DNA from 4 places in the Leifsonia sp. 10L418 genome. Region 3 is predicted to be linked to each of the others. Evidence: predicted binding sites of a transcription regulator. Region 3 holds the regulator's gene; each other region holds the start of a gene.

Region 1 (5,796 bases), on a different contig from region 3:
GTTTCTGTATGTCGGAAAAATTCGCAATATCCTGATCCCCGACAGCGGCGCCGACGTGCCGTTCACTATCGAGAACTATCCCTATCTCGACCCGTATGGTCGCGAGACCGTGACTTTCGTTCGTGAGTATCGGGTGCGGCGAAAGCCGAGTCGATTCGATGCGACGATGATCTTCAGTGATGGGCGAGTGCTGGACTATTTGGGCACTCATCAGCATCTCGCTGTCGATCTTGATCTCGCGGTCGGGCCCGAGGGTGAGCTTCTCCTGCGCTCAGGTGCTCAGCGTTTCTATGAGGGACCCATTGCGTTTCAGTTTCCGATGCTGTTCAGCGGGCGGGCCGAGCTGCGCGAGTCATTCGATGACGAAAAGAACGTGTTTCGAGTGCGCCTCGAGGTGCGCAACAAGGTATTCGGTTTTCTCTTTGGATACGAGGGCGAGTTCAGCTGCGAGTTTCCGCCGGCCTCTGATGCCGTGGAAAGGCTGAAACCAGTGAGGCACGAACGACGAGTCTAGGGATCTGTGAGCGATGGCAAGGTCGCGAGTCCGCGCGGCCCCAGCCTTCTCGGTGATCGAGGAGCACCCGACGGAGTCGGCCGCATCTCGAGATCCCGTGACCCGATCCCGGGAACGCGGTCATCCCGGTGGTCGAGCCTGTCGAGACCCGGCGAGCCGGTCCCTGGACCGCTACCGGCCGAGGGTGGTGTGGGCGCGGTGTTGGTTGGCGGGGAGCCAGTCTCCGCCGAGTCCCATCCAGGGTGGTGCCTTGACCTGCACGGCCCCGTCGACGAGTTGGATCAGCCAGCCGGAGGTGTCGATGGTGTGGTGGTGGTACCAGCAGAGGGCGACGCCGTTGTTGATGTTCGTTGGGCCGCCGCGGTACCAGGGGATGACGTGGTGCATCTCGGCCCAGTTGGGCGGGGACAGACAGCCGGGGATGACGCAGCCGCCGTCGCGGGCGAGGATCGCCCGGCGTTGCACCCGGGTGAAGAACCGCGTCGTCATGTCGAGCTGGAGCACTTCACCGTTGGCGGCGAAGACGATCTTCTGCATCCCGCCGGCGCAGACCAGGCGTTGCACGGTGCTGATCGACAGGGGTGCCTCGACGCCGTCGGCCCAGCCGACCCCGGTGCCGTCGAGGAGATCGGTCGCGTTCACGTGCACCATCACGGTCGGTGCCGCCCCGCCGAGTTTGGGTGTGCCGGCGTCCCGGGCGGCGGCATCGAAGACCCCGCGGAGGATGTCGGCGCGTTTCTCGCCGCCGGTGCGGGGATCGAGGGCGTCGAACTGGTCGGCGCCGGGAATGACCTCGCCGGCGTCGATCCGGGCCTGCTCCTCAGCCTCGTGCGTGGCTTGTTCCTCCGCGGTCGGGAACCGGCCCGGCTCCGCCGGAACCGGCTGCGAATGAGCCGAGGTTGAGTGAGCGCTGAGGTAGGTGTCGAAGATCCCGTTCATCACCCCGCGGAGCTCCGGGGTGACCCCGCCGCGCAAGGGGTAGAGTCCGTCGCGGAATGGGCCGAAGCCGAAAGTGCTGCGCACCTCCATTGCGGTGCCGTCGGCCGGGGCGGTGCCGTCGGGGTCGAGGAGCGCCTTCCACTGCAGCACCTGCCCGCGGATCAGGTCCGCCGGGAACGCGAACCCCGCATTCGGCAGGCCCTCGTTCTCGGCCGTAATGGTGCCGGTCGCCGAGGCAACCAAACCGCGCTCGGCCGCATCGACCGCGTCCGGGGCGAGAAAGCTCGGCAAGTCGGACAATCCGGTGACGATCTGTTCGGCCGCATCGACCCCGATGGTCCCGGCGGTCAGGGCGTCGGCGACGACCGGGTAGCGGGGTGGCAGGGTCGCGCCGACCACCTGGGTGGTCCGGGTCTTCGCGCCGAGCCTGACCCGGCGTTTCGCCTCCCGGGCGGACACCCGGGTGACCATCGTGAGCAGGTCGGTGCCGGTCGCACAGCCGCGCGTGCGCGCCAGAGACTCGTTCTGGGTTCGGGTGTCCGAGCGCGCGTCAATGTCGGCGGCGAGGGCGACCCGGCCGGCATCCGTCAACCGGCCGACCGCTTCCATCGACCCGAGCAGGGTCAGCACGTCGTCGTCGGTGCGGAGATGCGAGTCGAACCCGGCCAGCACGCCCGCCATGAGGGTCGCGGTCAGCTCGAGCGAGTCAACAGTCGAAAATCCGCTCGCCATCATCGCGGAAAGCTCAAGGGTCTCGGCGCCCGAGAACCCAGATGTCAGAGCGGAAACCTGCGCCATGACCGCGGCCACCGGAGTGTCGGTGGTCGGGGTGATGATGAGGGAAACAGGCTCTGATTCCATGCTTCAATTCTCTCAAAACAGGAACTGGAATACGAGCATTTCTCAGAATCGGTGGATAACTTTTCTAACATACGTTCTGTGGAGGAGCGCGCCCTCAACCCCGAGAAGCAAGCCTCAGAACGGGTGAGTTCAGAGGCCGGCTCGCGGGATCTCGACAGGCTCGATCACCGGGGCCGAGTTTAGGGGCCGGCTCGCGGGATCTCGACAGGCTCGATCACCGAGGGGCCGAGTTCAGGGGCCGGCTCGCGGGATCTCGACAGGCTCGATCACCGAGGGGCCGCGTTCAGAGGCCGGATCACGGGATCTCGAGATGCGGCCTCCTGCGTCGGTTGCTCCTCGATCAACGAGGAGCAGACCAAAACGCTACGCGTCCGATTCCCGCCCGTCGATCAGACCAGCCACTTCGCCCGCACCGTGACCGCGGCATCCTCATACCCGAGTCGATCGTAGAAGCCGATGACCGCCTCATTTCCGGTGCGCACCATCAGTTGAATCTTGACCGCACCCTGGTCACGCAACCAGTCCTCTGCTGCCGCCATCAGTTGCACACCGATGCCCTGGCCACGTCGGTTCTCCTCGACGGCGAGATAGTAGACCCAGCCCCGGTGCCCGTCGTGGCCGACCATGACCGTGCCGATCAGGCATCCGTCGTCAAAGCCACCCAAAACCGTCGACGTCTCACCGTCGAGAGCTCGCCGAAAGTCGCCTTCCGGCGAATTCCATGGTCGGGTCAGGCCCGCGCTGCGCCAGAGGGCGGCCGCGTCGTCGGAGTCGGCAAGAGTGAGGCCGGTGATCTGCATCCCTCTATCCTGACGGACATCGCTCCGTTCGCGTGTCGTTCAGTCCGTCCGTAGGAAAACACACCGCTGCAAATATCGGCCTGGTCCAACGGATGAGGCGGCTAGCCTGGGAGAACGACAGCCCGTCCAGAGGCACGTTCGATGGCTGGGGCGCACACCGATGGAGTTTGAAATGGTCTCACCCCTGATGATGCGACAAGATGCCGCGCTCTGGACGCCCCTTGAATCTGAACGCCTGACCGTTCGTCGGCCGGTGGCCGGCGATAGGGCGAGCGCTATCGCGATCCACGTTGACCCTGCGACGAACGCTCATCATCCGGCGCCTGAGTCGGTGACCGAGGAGAGCTCGGCAGCGCGGTTCGACGCAATGCTTCAGCATTGGAATCGTTACGGCTTCGGCGTGTGGGCCGTTGCTGAGCGTTCCCGGCCAACAGAGGTCATCGGCTTCACCGGGGTGACACATCGAGTGGTGCACGGGCGTGATGCGCTCAATCTGTACTACCGGTATCGCCCGAGCGCCTGGGGAAAGGGGTTCGCGCTTGAGGGGGCGAAGCTCGCTGTGGCGCAGTCAGTCGAACTGCTGCCCGGACTTCCGGTGACCGCGTACACCACGCCCGACAACGGTGGTTCGTTGAAGACTGCACAGAAGGCCGGACTTGTGCGCGCACCGCAACTCGACGAAGTGCACGCGGGGTACACCGACGTGTACCTGACGCTCGGCTGGTAGCCGGAGCAGGGGCACTGAGCCCCCGTTCCGCTCGGCTACGGTTGAAAGGTGAATGAGACGCTTCCCCTGTGCCCCGAATGCTCCAGCGAACACGCCTACGAGATGGGTGCGCTTCTGGTCTGCCCGATGTGCGGCCACGAATGGGCGGCAACTTCGGCGGATGCCGACTCCGACGCCGATGAGGTAGCCGGAGAACGCGTCATCCGCGATGCCGTCGGCAATATTCTCGCCGACGGAGACACCGTCTCGGTGCTCAAAGACTTGAAAATCAAGGGCAGCTCCAACGTGATCAAGGTCGGCACGCGCGTGCGCGGCATCCGCTTGACCGATGGCGTTGGCGACCACGACATCGATTGCCGCATCGAAGGCGTGCAGATGCAGCTCAAGTCCAGCGTGGTGAAAAAGGTCTAACTGCTCAGCCGGAGCTGCGCGCGAGTGACGCCGCCAGCACCGTCGCTCCGATCAAGGCTGATGCTCCGCGCAGCAGATTTGAGCGGCTCCAGCGCCGGTCAAAGCGGCGCCAGGCCCCGGCGACGTCCCGATCCCCAGCGTTCAGCCGGGCAAGCGAATTGTTCAGCGGCACATTGCTCACGACCGTGATGCCGAAGGCCGCTATGGCCAGACCGGCGCCGATGATTCGCCCCACCCCGTCGTCGGCCGCCCGGCCAGTCACGAGTTCGGCGACGACGACCGCCGCCGCCGTCGCGGCGCTCCCGAAGAACACGACCATAAATGGCAATCGCACGGCCGCGATGTTGATCCGCTGCATCGCCACCACCGAATCGGCGGCCGGAAGCGTACGGAGCACGGGCATAACCATGGCGGAGAATGCCAGGTAGACGCCTCCGGCTGCTCCGGCCGTCACTGCCGCAATTGTCGTTGTTGTGTCAAGGATGCTGTTCATGACCCCAGTAAAGTCACCCCCACGAGTAGTTTCCATAGTTGAAGCGCGACATTTGATACGCGTTCGTCTAGTCTCTGGGGCATGGACCCGCTTTCTCATCTGCTCGACGGGCCGCGCGCCAGCCGTGCTTTCGCTCTGCGCGTGACGATGGATGCGCCGTGGTCGATCCACGTGCGCGACCGGGCGCCGCTCACACTCATGGCGGTACTGGCGGGGCACGCGTGGCTTGTCGCCGATGGCGAAAGTCTCGAGCTCGTGCCCGGCGACGTGGCCATTGTGCGCGGACCCGAACCGTATCTCGTCGCCGACGATCCGTTGCGCGCCCCGATGGTGATTGTGCATCCTGGCCAGCGCTGCACCACACCGGCCGGTGACGAGGTCACCCTCAGCATGACCCAGGGGGTGCGCACCTGGGGAAACGCGGCGGCCGGCGAAACGACGTTGCTCATCGGCACCTATGAGACGGATGCCGAGGTCAGCTCCTTGGTCACCGCGGCACTGCCTCGCGTCGGCACGGTACCGGCCGGCCACATTGAGCCGGCACTCCTCGACATCCTGAACACCGAGATCACGACCGCGGCTCCGGCGCAGAGCGCCGCGATCGACCGGCTTCTCGACGTGCTGCTGGTTCACGCTGTGCGCGCGTGGACACAGCTGCACCCGGAGCAAGCCTCAGGCTGGCTGGCCGGCAGCACTGACCCGCTCGTGGCCAGCGCACTTGATCTGTTGCATGAGGCTCCGGCCGCGACCTGGACGGTCGAGACTCTGGCCCGCGACCTCAATGTCTCGCGGGCTACCCTGGCCGGGCGATTTCGCCGCGTCATCGGTGAGCCGCCGATGGCCTACCTCACGAAGTGGCGGATGATGCTGGCGAGTGAATCGTTGGCTGATCCGCGGGTGACGACCGCTCAGATCGCCACCGACGTCGGCTACGGCAGCCCGTTTGCCCTGAGCACCGCATTCAAACGACAGTTCGGCGTCAGCCCGACCGAGTACCGCCGCCGCCGCTTTCAGGCCTAGATGTACTGACCGGACACGTTGATCAATCATC
Region 2 (5,796 bases), 220 kb from region 3:
GCGCCGCACGGCGAGACGCACCGCTGCGGTTTCGACCGACTCCCGCCACTCGGCGAGCGCACGAATCTCGGCGAGGTCGATGGGGGCGATGATCCAGCCGCGTCCGACGCGCTGCACGAGTCCATCGGATTGCAGGCTGAGCAATGCCGCTCGCACCGGCGTGCGTGACGTCTGGAAAAGAGTTTCGAGCCCGCGCTCGGTCACACTCTCCCCCGGAGCGAGGTCGAGGTCGAGAATTGCCGTTCGCATGCGGTCATAAATGTGCGGGGTGTGCGCCGGCGTCTCCATGCCCCCATTATGGTGCACCATCTTGGTATCCCAAAGTGGTGTACCGTAATTCTCGGCGCAGTTGCGACCCGGATTCTGAGATCGACCCACGGGCCTCGACAGGTTCGAACACCGACAGCGCTCCCGAAGAGAAAGCCGACAGAGTGACGCAAACGATCTCGACCTCGACCGCCACCCGCCGCCCCGAGCGCATGCCGAACGCCGTTCGCGCCTGGAGCATGCTCGGCCTCGGCGTGGCCGCCCAGACCGCCGGCACCGTGTTCGTGAGCGCCCCCACCTTTCTCATCACCCTCCTGCACACCGAGCGCGGCCTCAGTTTCGCCGAGGCCGGGCTGCTCGCCGCAACCCCCACGATCGGCATGGTTCTCACGCTCATCGCGTGGGGCGCCCTGGCCGACCGCATCGGCGAACGCTGGGTGATCGCCGGCGGCCTCGCACTCACCGCCCTCGCCGCCGTCGGGGCCATCTTCGCCGACGGCTACGTCATGCTCGGCCTGTTCTTCTTGCTCGGCGGCATGGCCGCGGCAAGCACCAATGCGGCGAGCGGGCGCGTCGTGGTGGGCTGGTTCCCAAAGAATCGCCGCGGACTCGCCATGGGCATCCGCCAGATGTCACAGCCGCTCGGCGTGACGGTCGCCGCGGTGAGCATCCCCGTGATCGCCAGCTCCGCAGGTGTCGCCGCGGCCCTCTGCGTGCCCCTGATCCTGACCGCGCTTCTCGCCGTCGTCTGCGCGGCGGCAATCGTGAATCCGCCTCGCACCCCGGTGCCGGCGACGGATGCCGGCGCGCGTTCCGCGAATCCCTACCGCGCCAGCAGCTTCTTGTGGCGCATCCACGCCGTGTCGATCCTGCTCGTCGTGCCCCAGTTCACGCTGTCCACGTTCGGCCTGGTCTGGCTGGTCACGCAACTGCACTGGGAACCGCTCGCGGCCGGCGTGCTCGTCGGATCCGCCCAGTTCATCGGAGCCGTCGGCCGCATCGGCGTCGGAGTGCTCAGCGACCGGGTGGGCAGCCGCGTGCGCCCGCTCCGCTGGGTCGCCTGGGCGGCCGTGGCCGTGATGCTCGTGCTCGCCGCGCTGGATGCTGCCGAGTGGGGAGCGGCAGCCGTCGTCTTTGTGATCGCGGTCACGGTGTCGGTCGCCGACAACGGCCTTGCCTTCACCTCGGTGGCCGAGATGGCCGGACCCGCCTGGGCCGGCCGCGCGCTCGGCGCCCAGAACACCGGCCAGTTCGTCGCCGCGTCACTCGTCGGCCCCGGTATCGGAGCCCTCATCGGCCTGGCCGGCTTCCCGATCGCGTTTGCGGCGGCGGCACTCTGCCCGGCCTTGGCCGTGCCCCTAATTCCGCGCGCGGATACCGAGAACGACCGGCTCTGACGAGTCTCCGACCAGATCGATCACCCCGTTGGTCGAGGTGCGAGCGCCAGCGAGCGTCTCGAGACCCCGCGAGCAGATCCTCAGACGTCATCGCGCTCAGAGATCGGCTCGCGTGATCTCGAGACACGGCCGACTCCGTCGGGCGCTCCTCGATCAACGGGAGGGTTGCCTCTTGGCGTTTCACGACCAATGCGCCTATCCTCGTTAACAATCGAACATACATTCGAGTTGATTGAGGAGTCACCATGATCGTCCACACCGCAGATACCGTCACCGTGTGGAGCGAACGCGGCGTTCCCGTGCGGCTCGTCTGGCGCGGCATCCGCTACGTCGTGACCGATACCCCCACTCCGCTCCGCGGCGCTCCCGACTACCTGGTTGACGGAATCACCCACCCGCCCGAACCGATCATCGGCTGGCGATTCCAGGGAACGTCAGTCACCGGCGATTCACGCGTCTTCGATGTGCGGCGCACCGGTCGCGCCGAATGGGAGCTCGTGCGCGTCTACGACTAGATTGCCGGCATCCGCTCGCGAGCCGTGAGAAATGACTGGATTACTGCGCGAATTAGAGTCTTTTCTCACGGTTCGACGGCGTAGGAACGCCGCTACGCCGACGACTTCTTCGACTTCGCGGCCCCGCGTGCCGCCCGCTTCTTCTCGATCGGAGTCTTTTCGCCCGAGCGGCTGCGCTCGACGCTGCGGCGCAGCGCCTCCATCAGGTCGAGAACCTCGCCTTGCCCGCCCTCACCGGTGTCGGCACCCACCGTTTCCTCGAATTTCACGGTGTCGCCGGCCGCCAGTTTCGCCTCGATCAGGTCGCGCAACTGCACCTGGTAGTCGTCGGTGAACTGCTCCGGCGCGAAGTCGGCAGCGAATGACTCAACCAGGGCTTGCGACAACTCCAGCTCTTTGTCGGAGACCGAGACGCGCTCATCCAGCGCCGGAAAGCTCGCCTCCCGCACCTCGTCGTCCCAGAGCAGAGATTGCAGCAGCAGCACGTCGCCGTGCACTCGCAGTGCGCCCAGGCGTGTCTTCTGCCGCAGCGCGAAATGCACGATCGCCGTGCGGTCGGTGGCTTCGAGCGTGCGTCGCAACAGCACATACGCCTTCGACGATTTGCCGTCGGGGGCCAAATAGTAGCTCCGCTCGAAGATGATCGGGTCAATCTGCTCGTTGGGCACGAACGACACGACGTCGATCTCCCGGCTGCGTTCCTCGGGCAGCGACTTGAAGTCGGCGTCGGTGAGAACGACCGTCCCTTCCGCGCTCTCGAACGACTTGTCGATGTTCTCGTAGGCCACGATCTTGCCGCAAATTTCGCAACGACGTTGATAACGGATGCGCCCACCGTCGGCGTCGTGCACCTGATGCAGCTCGATGTCGTGATCCTCGGTCGCGCCATAGACCGCAACCGGCACGTTGACGAGCCCGAAGGTGATGGCGCCCTTCCAAATCGATCTCACGGTTCAAGTAGACACCGATGCCGGGCTGCTCGCTAGGTTTCCCGGCCAGCCGGGAGCATGCTTGCTGCATGGGCGCCACGGGGCAGCACACGAATGATGCGCACGCGGCGCACCAGACGCAGACGGTGACCGTGGACGGCCACCGGCTGAAGCTGACCCACCTCGACAAGGTGCTCTACCCCGAGACCGGCACCACCAAAGCCGATGTGCTCGGCTACTACGCCGAGATCGCCGAGTTTCTGATCACCCACGCCGCCCACCGCCCGGCTACCCGCAAACGCTGGGTGCACGGCGTCGGAACCGCCGAGCATCCCGAGCAGTCGTTCTTTCAGAAGAACCTCGACGAGGCCACTCCGTCGTGGGTCACGCGGCGGTCGATTCAGCACTCGGATCACGTCAACGAGTACCCGCTGGTCAACAACCTCGCGACCCTGACCTGGCTCGGCCAGACCGCCGCGCTCGAGATTCACGTGCCGCAGTGGCAGTTCGGGCGCGGCGGCGCGCCCCGCAATCCCGACCGGCTCGTGCTCGATCTCGACCCCGGAGAGGGCGTCGGCCTGGCCGAGTGCGCCGACGTCGCCCGCTACGCGCGGGCGATTCTGCGGGAGATGGGCCTCGACCCGGTGCCGGTGACCAGCGGGAGCAAGGGCATCCACCTCTACGCCGCCCTCGACCGGCGTCAGACCTCTGACCAGGTCGCGGATGTCGCCCACGAGTTGGCCCGCGCGCTGGAAGCCGACCATCCCGATCTGATCGTCAGCTCCATGAGCAAGGCGCTGCGGCCCGGCAAGGTGTTCGTCGATTGGAGTCAGAACAACGCGGCGAAGACCACCATCGCGCCGTACTCGCTGCGTGGGCGCGCGCATCCGTTCGTGGCGGCGCCGCGCCGCTGGAGCGAGCTGAAATCGCCCGATCTCGCCCAGCTCGACTACCGCGAGGTACTCAAGCGCGTGAAGCGGCGGGGCGACCCGCTGGAACGGGTGAGCGAGACGCCCCAGCCAGCGGATGCCGCGATTTGGATCCCGGGCGCCGTGCCGCTGCCCGCCACGACTCCCACCGCGGCGCCGTCCGCCGCTCCCGCCGCCAATGTGACCACCACCGATCACGACCTCCTCACCGAGTACAGGTCGAAGCGGAGCACGGCCCCGACCCCTGAGCCGATCCCGGCCGGCGCACCGCCGCCGACCGCTGGCCATTCCTTTGTCATTCACGAACATGACGCCCGGGTTCTGCACTTCGACCTGCGGCTCGAGCATGAGGGCGTGCTCGCCTCGTGGGCGCTGCCGAAGGGAGTGCCCACCGACATGGCCACCAACCATCTGGCGGTGCGCACCGAGAATCATCCTCTGGAGTACGGCGATTTCGAGGGAACCATTCCGGCGGGCGCGTACGGGGCCGGCACCATTCGCATCTGGGACAGCGGCGACTACGAGCTCGAGAAGTGGCGCGACACCGAGGTCATCGTCACGCTGCACGGCGAACCGGGCGGCGGCCTGGGCGGAAGCCGCCGGTTTGCGCTGATCAAAACGGGAGGCGGGCAGCCGACCGACAAGAATTGGCTGATCCACTTGATGAAACCTGTCGACGAGACGGCGACGCCGGCGGCCGGCGCCGCGGGCGCGGGCGACGAGGCGTCATCGTGGCACCGCCCTCGTTCCCCGGCGTCGCTCCCCCGAAGTCGGCCGACCACGAAACGCTACGCTCCGATGCTCGCGACCGCTGGCACTGAAACGGATGTCCGCGAGGGCAACTGGGCATTCGAGATGAAGTGGGACGGCATCCGAGCCGTGGGCTACCTCTCCCGGGGCGGCCCAGCACCGGGCGTGCGGTTTCTCACCCGCAACGGCAACGACGTCACGGCGACCTATCCCGAGCTGGTCGACAGCGTGCTCGCCGCGGTCGACCCGGGCGTCGCATCCGCCGTGCTCGACGGGGAGATCGTCGCCCTCGACGCCACCGGACGGCCCGACTTCGGGGTCTTGCAGACCCGCATGAAGCTGACTGATCCGATCGATGTGCGGGCCGCCGCCCGGCGCACACCGGTGCGCTACTTTGTTTTCGACCTGATGGAGCTCGGCGAACAGCCGCTCACTCAAGACAGCTACGACGAGCGGAGACGTGCTTTGGACGCCGCGCTCACGTCGAACGCCGCAGTGCAGGCGCCGCCGGCCTTCGTCGGTGACCTGGCCGCGGCGCTGGACGCGAGCCGCCAGTTTCGGCTGGAGGGAGTGATGGCGAAGGAACGCCAGTCTCCCTACGCGGTCGGACGCCGCTCCCGGCTGTGGATCAAGCTCAAACTGCATCTCACTCAGGAGGTGGTGATCGGCGGCTGGCGGCCGGGCAAGGGGCAGCGTGCCGGGATGATCGGCGCGCTGCTGCTCGGCATCCCCGACACCAGCGGCCCCGATGGCGATCTGCTGCGCTTCGTCGGCCGGGTCGGCACCGGATTCAGTGACCGCGATCTCGTCGAGATCGCCGCGCGCCTCACTCCGCTGGCCGAGACCGGGAACCCGTTTGCCGACATCCCCGAGCTCGACGCGCACACGGCCCACTGGGTGCGGCCGTCGCTGGTCGGCGAGGTTGAGTTTGCCGAATGGACGGCGGCCGGTCGGCTGCGCCACCCCACCTGGCGGGGGTGGCGGCCCGACAAGTCGCCCGCAGAGGTCG
Region 3 (5,796 bases):
CTCGGTGCCGGCTTCGCCCTGCGTGAGCCGCACGGCCTTTCCGCCGGCCACATCGACGGCGGGCAGCAGCACGAGACGCGGGGTGGTGTTGAACTCACTCATGGGGATTTCCTCAATCGGGATGGCTGCACATCGGCGGCCGAAATGAACACTCGATACTACTCGCGCGCACTGGGCGGCGCCTGTCACAACTGGTCCGAATGAAGCAGTGCCAGCCTCCACCCGGCCCGGCACTATGAGGTGCGCAGGGACTCCAGCCAGTTGGACAGCAGGCGGATGCCCGCCTCGCCGGATTTTTCCGGGTGGAACTGTGTTGCGGTGAGCGGACCGTTCTCGATCGCGGCCAGGAATCGGCCGCCGTGGTCGGCCCAGGTCAGTTGTGGGGCCGGGAACGGCGGCTGCACGTCAAGCGTCCACTCCTGCGCGGCATAGGAGTGCACGAAGTAGAACCGCTCGTCGGCAAGACCGCGAAAAAGTACAGAGTCTTCGGGGGCCTCGACGGTGTTCCAGCCCATGTGCGGAAGCACCGGGGCCTTCAGCTGGGTCACGGTGCCGGGCCATTCGCCGAGGCCTTCCGTGTCGACGCCGCGTTCGACACCGTGCTCGAACATGACCTGCATGCCCACGCAGATGCCGAGCACCGGCCGGCCACCGGCGAGGCGGCGGTCGATGATCTCGTCGCCATAGACATCCTTGAGCGACTTCATCACGGCGCTGAACGCGCCGACACCGGGGACGACGAGGCCGTCGGCCTCGAGCGCGACCTTGCGGTCGGAGGTCAGGGTGACGTCGGCACCGGCCTGCTCGAGCGCTTTGGCCGCCGAGTGGATGTTGCCGGTCCCATAGTCGAAGACGACGACGGAGGTCACAGCGCGCCCTTCGTCGACGGGATGCCCACGACCAGCGGGTCGAGCGCCTTGGCCTGGCGGAACGCGCGCGCGAATGCCTTGAACTCGGCCTCGGCGATGTGGTGCGGGTCGCGCCCGCCCAGCACGGTGACGTGCACCGTCAGCGCCGCGTTGTAGCTGATGGCCTCGAAGACGTGGCGCACCATCGAACCGGTGAAGTGGCCGCCGATGAGGTGGAATTCGAACCCGGCCGGCTCCCCCGTGTGCACGAGGTAGGGGCGACCGGAGATGTCGACGACGGCCTGCACGAGCGCCTCGTCGAGCGGAACGAGGGCGTCGCCGTATCGTGAGATGCCCGACTTGTCGCCGAGCGCCTGCTTGATCGCCTGACCGAGCGCGATGCCGATGTCTTCGACGGTGTGGTGCACGTCGATCTCGACGTCACCGGTGGCCCGCACGGTGAGGTCGGTCAACGAGTGCTTGGCGAACGCCGTGAGCAGGTGGTCGTAGAACGGAACCGACGTCTGAATGTCGCTGACCCCCGTGCCGTCGAGGTTGATGCTGAGCTCGATGCTCGACTCGCTCGTCGCGCGGGTGATCTGCGCGACGCGGGGGGCGGTGGACACGGCGGAAGAAGTCATACCGCTAGCCTATTCGGCTGCGCCGGGCGCGACACGCAGGCCCGCCAGCGCGCTCAGGAAGGCTGTCGTCTCCGCTTCGGTTCCCGCACTCACGCGCAGGTGGTTCGGGATGCCGATGTCGCGGATCAGCACGCCCTGGTCGAGGAGCGCCTGGAACGTGGCTTTCGGGTCGTCGACCCCACCGAACAGCACGAAGTTGCTGCCGCTGCGGTGCGGTGAGTAACCGAGGTTCCGAAGCTCAGTCACGATGCGATCCCGCTGCACCCGGATGTCGTCGACCATCGAAAGCATCTCCGGCGTGTGCGCGAGCGCCGCGTTCGCCGCGGCCTGCGTCAGCGCCGACAGGTGGTACGGCAGTCGAACCAGGCGCATCGCATCCGTCACCGCCGGGTCGGCCGCCAGGTAGCCGACGCGGGCGCCGGCGAAAGCGAAAGCCTTGCTCATGGTCCGCGAGACAAGCAGGCGCGGGCGCCCCTCGAGCAGTGTCAGAGCGGATGCCTCCCCGTCGGCCGCGAACTCGGCATAGGCCTCGTCGACGAGAACGATGCCGTCGGTGGCGTCGTAGACGGCGGCAATGGTCTCCAGCGAGAGCGGCGTGCCGGTGGGGTTATTCGGTGAGCACAGGAAGACCAGCGAGGGGTTGGTCTTCGTGACCCACTCGACGGCGGTCTCCGGGGACAGCTCGTAGTCGGCATCCCGCTCTCCGGCAATCCAGTCGGTGCCGGTGCCGGAGGCAAGAATCTGGTACATCGAATAGGTCGGCGAGAATCCCAGCACGCTGCGGCCGGGGCCGCCGAACGCCTGCAGTACCTGCTGGATCACTTCGTTCGAGCCGTTCGCCGCCCAGATGTTCTCGGGGGTGAGGCCGTGACCGAGGTAGACGGCGAGGTTCTCGCGGAGCTCGGTGAATTCGCGGTCGGGGTACCGGTTGACGGTCAGGATCGCGCGAGCGAGAGAGGCGACGATGTCGTGAGCAACAGCCTCGGGAATCAGATGCGTGTTCTCGTTCACGTTGAGGGCCACCGGAACGTGAAGTTGCGGGGCACCATAGGGAACGAGTCCGCGCAGATTGTCGCGCAGGGGAAGGTCATTGAGGCTGGTCACCCGAGCAATATTACCGGGCCGCCGTGGGCGTCAAAGGCGAGATGCCGACACCAGAACACGGGGCAGGGGCCGGGCGGGTCCGGCAGCGCAGCCGGGGTGGTGCTGACTAGTCGGTGGCCGGAAGAGCGAGGCGCTGGCCGGGCTCGACGGAGGCTGAGTCAAGCTGGTTGAGGGCGACGATGTCAGCGATGACATCGCGCGGGTCCGCTTCGGGGGCGATGGTCTCGGCGAGCTGCCAGAGGGACTGACCGGCCGAGACGGTGACGTAGTCGAACGTGGCCGTACCGCCGGTGCCGTTGGAAGCGATTGCCGCTCCCCCGTTGATGGTGACGACGAAGGCGCCGACAACGAGCGGGAGTGCCGCCATCGTGCTGAAAACAATACGACCACGTCGGGTCAGACGCAGACGGGTGGTGCCAATGGAGCCGTGCGGAGCTGCCGTGCTGACTGCTGTGCTCATGTTGAACCTCCTGGTAAGTACGGGTCCGGCTCCCGGGGAAGGGAGTCGCATCCGAATCTATGTTCCGAATATATATTCGATTGTTCGAAGAATCAAGCCTCTTTACGGTTGTTCTTCGAAACAATCGGGCAACACACTCGAAGAAGTGTTTGTTTTCCCGGGGTGCGGGGATACAGTTTTTCTTGACGGATCGAACACAACCAGACACCTCTGACATTCGAACGGAACGGCCGTCGCTGCCGCAGGAGTAGCGGCGCGGTCTGAGCAGTGGCGCAGTTTGAGACGCACAACATCGGCACGAGGAGCGAGTGACATGACGAAAGAGACAAGCGGCCCCCGCGAACGCGGCGGCACCCGTCGCCGAAAGAGCCTGAGCGAGAAGCAACTGGCAATTCTCGACGTGATCTCGCGTTCGGTCAGCAGCCGCGGTTATCCGCCGAGCATGCGCGAGATCGGCGATGCCGTCGGGCTCGCCTCGCTCTCGAGCGTGACTCACCAGCTCAACCAATTGGAGTTGAGCGGCTACCTGCGTCGCGACCCCAACCGTCCGCGTGCACTCGAAATCCTCATCGAGCTGCCGCAGTCCACCGACGACAACTCGGTCGGCGATGCCGATTCGTCGGCGTCGAACGCGCAGATCGGTGACGCAGCGATGGTTCCGCTTGTCGGTCGCATCGCCGCCGGCATCCCGATCACCGCGGACCAGCAGATCGATGAGATCTTCCCGCTTCCTCGCCAGCTCGTGGGCAAGGGCGACCTCTTCATGCTCAAGGTCGTCGGTGAGTCAATGATTGACGCCGCCATCTGCGATGGCGACTGGGTGGTCGTACGACAGCAGAAGACGGCGGAGAACGGCGAGATCGTCGCGGCCATGCTCGACAACGAAGCGACAGTCAAGGTGTTCCGTCAGCGTGACGGCCACACCTGGTTGCTCCCCCGCAACACCAACTTCGAGCCCATCATGGGCGATCACGCCGAAATCCTCGGCAAAATTGTGGCGGTACTCCGCTCGGTCTAGCCCTGCCATCCCCGCGAAACAGCAATTGTCGGAGCCTCAACTCGTACCAGGCTCCGACAATTGCAGTTTCGCGAGAGAACTAGCTAGCGAACAGGGGCCTCCACGCGCGCCCGCACGATCTGCGTGGCCTCCACGATATTGGCCAGGGATTCGATCGTCTCGTCGTACCCACGGGTCTTGAGACCGCAGTCCGGGTTGATCCAGACCTGACGCCCCGGAATCGACTCCAGGGCCCGCTCGATCAACTCGGTCACCTCGGTGACGCTCGGCACACGCGGCGAGTGGATGTCGTAGACGCCCGGGCCGATTCCGTGATCGAAGCCGCTGGACTGGATGTCGCTGACGACCTCCATGCGCGAGCGGGCCGCTTCGATGCTCGTCACGTCGGCATCGAGATTGCGAATCGCCTCGATCACAACGCCGAACTCCGAGTAGCAGAGGTGGGTGTGGATCTGGGTGACCTCCGCGACGCCGGCGGTGGCCAGCTTGAACGACCCGACCGACCAGTCCAGGTAGTCGGCCTGATCCTTCTTCTTGAGCGGAAGCAGCTCGCGCAGCGCCGGCTCATCGACCTGAACGATCGTGATGCCCGCCGACTCCAGGTCGCCGATCTCGTCGCGCAGGGCCAGCGCCACCTGGCGAGCTGTCTCACCGAGCGGCTGGTCGTCACGCACGAAGGACCAGGCCAGGATCGTGACCGGACCGGTCAACATCCCCTTGACGGGCTTCTCGGTCAGCGACTGCGTGTAGACCGACCAATCGACGGTGATCGGCTTCGGTCGGGACACGTCTCCCCAGAGGATCGACGGGCGCGTGCACCGGCTGCCGTAGGACTGCACCCATCCGTTCTCGGTGACGGCGAAGCCGTCGAGGTTCTCGGCGAAGTACTGCACCATGTCGTTGCGCTCTGGCTCGCCGTGAACGAGGACGTCGAGTCCGAGTTCGTGCTGCAGGTCGACGACGCGAGCGATCTCGGCGCGCATCAGCGCGGTGTACTCGTCGGCCGTCAGCTCGCCCTTGCCCAGCTGGGCGCGGGCGCGTCGGATCTCACCGGTCTGCGGGAACGAACCGATGGTCGTCGTCGGCAAGAACGGCAGGCCCAGTGCCTCCTCCTGGGCGGCCGCGCGAGCGGCGTAGTCACCCCGGTTGAAGTCGGCCTCGGTCAGACCGGCAGTGCGGGCGCGTACGGCGCCGTCGCGAACACCCGGTGCAGCCAGCCGGGCGGCCAGTGCAGCGGATGCCGCCTCGAGTTCGGCCTGGATGGCCGATTTGCCTTCGGTCAGGCCGTGGGCCAGGGTTGCCACCTGATTCACCTTCTGGTCAGCGAAGGCGAGCCAGCTGGTCAGATCGTCGCCGAGTGAGGATTCGTCCTGCACGTCGTGGGGCACGTGCAGCAGCGACGTCGACGTCGACACGGCCACGCGCGGGCTGAGCTTCGCCACGGCGCCGACGGTGTCGAAGGCCGCGGCGAGGTCGCCACGCCAGATGTTGTGACCGTCGATCACGCCGGCGACGAGCACCTTGTCGGCCAGGCCGGGAACGGCATTCGGCACTGATCCGCGCACGAGGTCGAGGCCGATGGCTTCGACGGGCGACGCGGCCAGCACCGGCAGAGCGTCGTCGAGGCTGCCATAGGGCGCGGCGAGGAAGATCGCGGGGCGCGGCTCGAGCGTTCCGAGAACGGCATAGGCACGCTCGGCGGCGGCGAGAAGCTCGGCGCGCGGC
Region 4 (5,796 bases), on a different contig from region 3:
CTGGTGCCGGCGCTTTACCAGACGGCGTTCACCGTGCTCGTGGCCTATCTGATCATGTTTCTGCCCCGTGCCCTGGTGTCGCTTCGCGCCGGACTCGGACAGGCGCCGATCCTGCTCGAAGAGGCAGCGCAGTCGCTCGGCAACTCGCCACTGCGTGCCCGCGCTCGAGTCACTCTGCCGCTTCTTGTGCCGTCGATCCTGGGCGGAGCGGCACTCGTCGCTCTCGGTGTGGCCAACGAACTCACCGCCACCCTGCTGCTTGCGCCGAACGGCACCCGCACGCTGGCTATGCAATTCTGGTCGGCAAGCTCTTCGGTCAACTACTCCGACGCTGCCCCGTATGCTCTACTGCTCGTGATCATCTCGATCCCGACCGTCGCTCTCATGTCACTCCAGTCACGGAATCGAACCACTCAATGACCACACTCCGCGTGCAGGATGTCTCGATCGCGCTTGGGGGAAGCCCGGTTCTCTCCGGCGTCTCCCTGACCATTCCGACGGGGACTCGAACCGCGCTGGTCGGCGCCTCTGGAAGCGGCAAGACGACTCTGCTGCGACTCATCGCCGGGTTCGCCCGCCCGGACAGCGGAACCATCGCGCTCGACGACACCGTGGTGTCTGGACCCCACACTTTTCTGCCGGCACACCGCCGCGGGGTCGGCTACGTGGCACAGGATGGCGCGCTGTTTCCACATCTCACCGTGGAACAGAACATCCGCTTCGGTCTGCCGCGCCGGGAACGTGGTTCGCGTGGTCCGCGGGCGGCGGAGTCGATGGCCCGGATCAGAGAGGTCGCCGAACTCGTGGCGTTGCCCGCGGATCTGCTGCGCCGCTATCCGCATGAGATCTCGGGTGGGCAGCAGCAGCGGGTTTCTGTCGCGCGAGCGCTGGCCCCTGCGCCCAAGATGATCGTGCTCGACGAGCCGTTCAGTGCGCTGGACACGGGGCTGCGTGAGCAATCGCGGGTGGCAGTGATTGCGGCGCTCGAGGCCAGCGACGCGACGGCGGTGTTGGTCACTCACGATCAGGACGAAGCGTTGATGTTCGGCCAGCAGATCGGCATTCTTGCCGGCGGGCGGCTGGAGCAGCATGGTTCTCCACTGTCGGTGTTCGACAACCCGAGCTCGGCCGAGGTCGCCAGTTTTCTGGGGGACGCCGTGTTCGTGACGGGTCATCTGCAGGGAAACTCGGCCGAGACGGCCTTCGGTCAGGTCGCGTTGCGCCATCAGAATACGGCCCAGGGTGTCGGCCCCGGCAGCTCGATCAGAGTGTTGCTGCGGGCGGAACAACTGACGATCGGACAGGACGCGGCGGCTCCGGCGAACGGACAGATCAGTGCTCTCTCGCCGCGCGGAACCCGTCTGCAGGTTGAAATAGAGGCGATCGGGTCGGCCGAGCGGGTCGTCGTCACGGTTGCCGCTGCTGAATCGGGCTACCGGGTGGGCGATGCGGTGACCGTGCTGATCCAGGGCAGTGGGGTGTCGTACTAGCTTCGGCTTCGTTCTGCTGCCCTCTGAGGCGTTCTGCTGCAGAGGAATGAAGGGGTGACTAGCCTTCTGGACCGCCAGAGTTTTCTGGACGAAGCCGGAGCCGCAGCATCCGATAAATCACGCCGACCAGGAGCACAGCCAGTCCGACGGCAGAGCTCGCCAGTGGCAGTGTGATCACGAGAATTCCGCAGGCGACCGCGCCGAGCACCTGCAGCGCCCGGGGGTAGCGGCGTTGCTCTGTGGGCTGGCTGAAGGCAGCGAGGTTCGCGACGAAATAGTAGAGCAGCACGCCGAACGAGGAGAACCCGATCGCGCCGCGTAAGTCGACGGTCAACACGAGAATCACGACGACGCCGGCGAGCACGACCTCTGCCCGGTACGGAACTGCGAACCGCGGATGCACCGCCGCCAGCCAGCGGGGCACGTCGCCCTCTCTGGCCATGGCAAGGGTCGTTCGCCCGATGCCCGCGATCAGTGCGAGCAGGGCTCCGAGCGACGCGGCCGCCGCGCCGAATCGCACGAGGGGCGCGGCCCAGTCCCAGCCGGCCGCTGCGACGGTGTCGAACAGCGGGGTCGCGGAACCGGCGACGCCCGAGGCGCCGAGCGTGCCGAGGATGACCACGGCGATGACGCCGTAGACAACGACCGCCAGCGTCAACGCGAGCAGAATCGCGCGCGGGATGGTGCGTGCCGGGTCCCTGACCTCCTCGCCCATTGTCGCGATGCGGGCGTATCCGGCGAAGGCGAAGAACAGCAGCCCCGCCGATTGCAGGATGCCGTACCAGCCGTGCGCGAGCCATGAGGACGGCTCCAGCGAACCGGTCTCCGGCAGTCCGGTGCTGGATCCCGCCGCGACGACGACGGCCAGACTCAGAAGAACGATCGCCACGATCACCCGGGTCAGTAATGCGGTGCGCGTGACTCCGCGGTAGTTGACTGCGGCCAGGCCCACGACGGCTGCGACTGCGACCGGGCGTTCCCAGCCGGCGGGCGCCGCGTACGCCGCGAAGGTGAGGGCCATCGCCGCGCAACTCGCTGTCTTGCCGATCACGAAACTCCAGCCGGCCAGAAATCCCCACCACGGGCCGAGGCGCTCGCGCCCGTAGAGATAGGTGCCGCCGGACGAGGGATAGACGGCGGCCAGCTGAGCGGATGCGGTGGCGTTGCAGAACGCGACGAGCGCCGCGACGACGAGACCCACCAGCATCCCGGAGCCTGCGGCCTGTGCGGCGGGGGTGAAGGCAGCGAATACCCCGGCACCGATCATCGAGCCGAGCCCAATGAATGTGGCGTCGGCGACCCCCAGGCGTCGGGCCAGACGGGGATGTTCAGCCGTCACTGTTGAACTCCGCGCAGTGGATGGTGTGGCCTCGCGTGCATGGTTCTATCGTTGCCGATCCGACGTAACTCGCTGACGCACCACGCAGTCCGATCTGAAAGCGGAGGTCGGTGGAATCGGCCTATCCTTCGTGGTTGAGTATCGCTATGGCTTCCGAAATGAGACACGATTCCAACTCTGAGCCGATTTCCAACGCAGCGAATAGTGACGCAGTGAATCACGAGGCGTCGCATCCGGACGAGCCGCATCGGCAGGGGCTGGCTCAACGGCTGAACTGGCTGCGGGCCGGCGTGCTTGGCGCCAATGACGGCATCGTCTCGGTAGCGGCGGTTGTCGTCGGTGTGGCAGGGGCAACGCCGGCCTCCGGTGCGATTCTCACTGCGGGTGCAGCCGCGCTGGTCGGTGGCGCGATCTCGATGGCACTCGGGGAATATGTCTCGGTGAGCAGTCAGAGCGACAGCGAGAAGGCGCTCATCGCCAAGGAACGGCGCGAGCTCGAAGAGATGCCGGAGCAGGAGCTGAAGGAACTCGCCGGGATCTACCAAGCGAAAGGGCTTTCGCCGGAGACTGCTCAGCAAGTGGCCGTGGAACTCACCGCTCACGATGCGCTGGCGGCTCACCTGTCGGCTGAGTTGCACCTGGACGCCACCGATGTCGTGAGTCCGTGGCATGCGGCGTTCGCGTCGGCGCTCTCGTTCACCATCGGCGGAATCTTGCCACTTCTGGCGATTCTGCTCACCCCTGAGGCCTGGCGGATAACCTTCACCTTCGTCGTTGTCTTGCTCGCCCTCGCCTTGACCGGCGCCGTGGCCGCGCAGATTGGCGGAAGTTCGCGCATCCGGGCCGTGGTGCGTGTCGTGCTCGGTGGAGCGATCGCCCTGGTGGCGACCTTCCTCGTCGGCATGTTGCTGGGAACGACGGGCGTCGTTTAGGCGTCGAGGCGGCTGCGCCCGGTCGAGGTGACTGCAGACCTCTGGGTTGCTGACCCCGGTGGCCGCGTCTCGAGAACCCGCGGTTGCCTCTGAACGCGACCCTCGGTGATCGAGCCTGTCGAGATCCCGCGAGCCGGCCTCTGAACGCGACCCTCGGCCCCTCGGTGATCGAGCTTGTCGAGATCCAGCGAGCCAGCCTCTGAACGCGACCCTCGGTGATCGAGCCTGTCGAGATCTCGCGAGCCGGCCCCTGAACTCACGGCGCGCTCCTCCATAGAACGTATGTTAGAAAAGTTATCCACCGATTCTGAGAAATGCTCGTATTCCAGTTCTCAATTTGAGAGAATTGAAGCATGGAATCAGAGCCTGTTTCCCTCATCATCACCCCGACCACCGACACTCCGGTGGCCGCGGTCATGGCGCAGGTTCAGGCGATTCTGGTCGACGTGATGGCCGAACTTCAGACCCATTTACTCTCCGACGATGACGTTCTTGGCAGTTTGGGTGCAATGGAGGGCATCGGCCGCCTGGTTGATGCCGGCCGGGTCGCCCTGGCCGCGGATGTCGACGCGCGCTCCGACACGAGAACTCAGAACGAGTCTCTGGCGCGCACGCGGGGCTGTGCGACCGGCACCGACCTGATCACGATGGTCACCCGGGTGTCCGCCCGGGAGGCGAAACGCCGGGTCAGGCTCGGCGCGAAGACCCGGATCACCCAGGTGGTCGGCGCGACCCTGCCACCCCGCTACCCGGCCGTCGCCGACGCCCTGACCGCCGGGACGATCGGCATCGATGCCGCCGAACAGATCGTCACCGGGCTGACCGACCTACCCAGCTTTCTCGCCCCGGACGCCGTCGATGCCGCCGAACGCGGTTTGGTCGCCTCGGCGACCGGCACGGTCACGGCCGAGAACGCGGGCCTGCCGAATGCGGGGTTCGCGTTCCCGGCCGACCTGATCCGCGGGCAAGTGCTGCAGTGGAAGGCACTCCTCGACCCGGACGGCACCGCCCCGGCCGACGGGACCGCAATGGAGGTGCATAGCACCGTCGGCTTCGGGGCTTTCCGTGACGGGCTCTACCCCTTGCGCGGTGGGGTCACCCCGGAGCTCCGCGGGGTGATGAACGGGATCTTCGACACCTACTTGAGCGCTCATTCGCAGCCGGTTCCGGCGGAGCCGGGCCGGTTCCCGACCGCCGACGAACAAGCCCAGGCACAGGCCGAGGAGCAGGCCCGGATCGACGCCGGCGAGGTCATTCCCGGCGCCGACCAGCTGGAGGCGCTTGATACCCGCACGGGCGGCGAGAAACGCGCCGACATCCTCCGCGGCGTCTTCGACGCCGCCGCCCGCGACAAGAACACCCCGACGATGGGCGGGGCGGCGCCGACCGTGATGGTGCACGTGAACGCGAAAGACCTCCTCGACGGCACCGGGGTCGGTTGGGCCGACGGCGTCGAGGCGCCCCTGTCGATCAGCACCGTGCAACGCCTCGTCTGCGCCGGCGGGATGCAGAAGATCGTCTTCGCCGCCAACGGCGAAGTCCTCCAGCTCGACATGACCACGCGGTTCTTCACCCGGGTGCAACGCCGGGCGATCCTCGCCCGCGACGGCGGCTGCGTCATCCCCGGCTGCCTCTCCCCACCCAACTGGGCGGAAATGCACCACGTCCTTCCCTGGTATCGCGGCGGCCCAACCAACATCAACAACGGCGTCGCCCTGTGCTGGTACCACCATCACACGATCGACACCTCCGGCTGGCTCATCCAACTCGTCGACGGCGCCGTGCACGTCAAGGCACCACCCTGGATGGGACTCGGCGGAGACTGGCTCCCCGCCAACCAACACCGCGCCCACACCGCCCTCGGCCGGTAGCGGTCCCGAGACTGGCCCACCGGGTCTCGACAGGCTCGACCACCGCGATGACCGCGTTCCCGAGAGCGGCTCACGAGGCCTCGAGACACGGCCGACTCCGTCGGCTGCTCCTCGACCACCGAGACCGAGGCGGCGCCAAAAGTTATCCACACTGTGCAAACTGC

Evidence for each region. Region 3 encodes LexA, which represses DNA repair genes until DNA is damaged. Its sites were predicted from a motif close to TCGAACANNTGTTCGA; they were not measured.
Region 1: AC1DCF_RS01970 (HNH endonuclease signature motif containing protein) is a predicted target of LexA. The motif match lies at 2,378-2,393, and genes of this name have one in related genera.
Region 2: AC1DCF_RS10550 (DUF6504 family protein) is a predicted target of LexA. The motif match lies at 1,876-1,891, and genes of this name have one in related genera.
Region 4: AC1DCF_RS05200 (HNH endonuclease signature motif containing protein) is a predicted target of LexA. The motif match lies at 4,036-4,051, and genes of this name have one in related genera.

Annotation. Positions count from the first base shown of each region.
Region 1 covers NZ_JBFTJN010000001.1:430,650-436,445, reverse strand. The annotation lists gene AC1DCF_RS01975 (DUF4166 domain-containing protein) at 1-514, shown strand, start outside; gene AC1DCF_RS01970 (HNH endonuclease signature motif containing protein) at 686-2,314, opposite strand; gene AC1DCF_RS01965 (GNAT family acetyltransferase) at 2,704-3,114, opposite strand; gene AC1DCF_RS01960 (GNAT family N-acetyltransferase) at 3,287-3,841, shown strand; gene AC1DCF_RS01955 (zinc ribbon domain-containing protein YjdM) at 3,890-4,252, shown strand; gene AC1DCF_RS01950 (anthrone oxygenase family protein) at 4,257-4,745, opposite strand; gene AC1DCF_RS01945 (AraC family transcriptional regulator) at 4,827-5,765, shown strand.
Region 2 covers NZ_JBFTJN010000004.1:57,348-63,143, reverse strand. The annotation lists gene AC1DCF_RS10560 (GntR family transcriptional regulator) at 1-288, opposite strand, end outside; gene AC1DCF_RS10555 (MFS transporter) at 480-1,664, shown strand; gene AC1DCF_RS10550 (DUF6504 family protein) at 1,910-2,179, shown strand; gene ku (non-homologous end joining protein Ku) at 2,272-3,129, opposite strand; gene AC1DCF_RS10540 (ATP-dependent DNA ligase) at 3,198-5,796, shown strand, end outside.
Region 3 covers NZ_JBFTJN010000004.1:278,942-284,737, reverse strand. The annotation lists gene priA (bifunctional 1-(5-phosphoribosyl)-5-((5-phosphoribosylamino)methylideneamino)imidazole-4-carboxamide isomerase/phosphoribosylanthranilate isomerase PriA) at 1-102, opposite strand, end outside; gene hisH (imidazole glycerol phosphate synthase subunit HisH) at 234-869, opposite strand; gene hisB (imidazoleglycerol-phosphate dehydratase HisB) at 866-1,489, opposite strand; gene AC1DCF_RS11530 (histidinol-phosphate transaminase) at 1,499-2,593, opposite strand; gene AC1DCF_RS11525 (LysM peptidoglycan-binding domain-containing protein) at 2,700-3,053, opposite strand; gene lexA (transcriptional repressor LexA) at 3,367-4,071, shown strand; gene metE (5-methyltetrahydropteroyltriglutamate--homocysteine S-methyltransferase) at 4,155-5,796, opposite strand, start outside.
Region 4 covers NZ_JBFTJN010000002.1:361,313-367,108, forward strand. The annotation lists gene AC1DCF_RS05180 (ABC transporter permease) at 1-420, shown strand, start outside; gene AC1DCF_RS05185 (ABC transporter ATP-binding protein) at 417-1,490, shown strand; gene AC1DCF_RS05190 (APC family permease) at 1,549-2,757, opposite strand; gene AC1DCF_RS05195 (VIT1/CCC1 transporter family protein) at 3,042-3,761, shown strand; gene AC1DCF_RS05200 (HNH endonuclease signature motif containing protein) at 4,115-5,632, shown strand.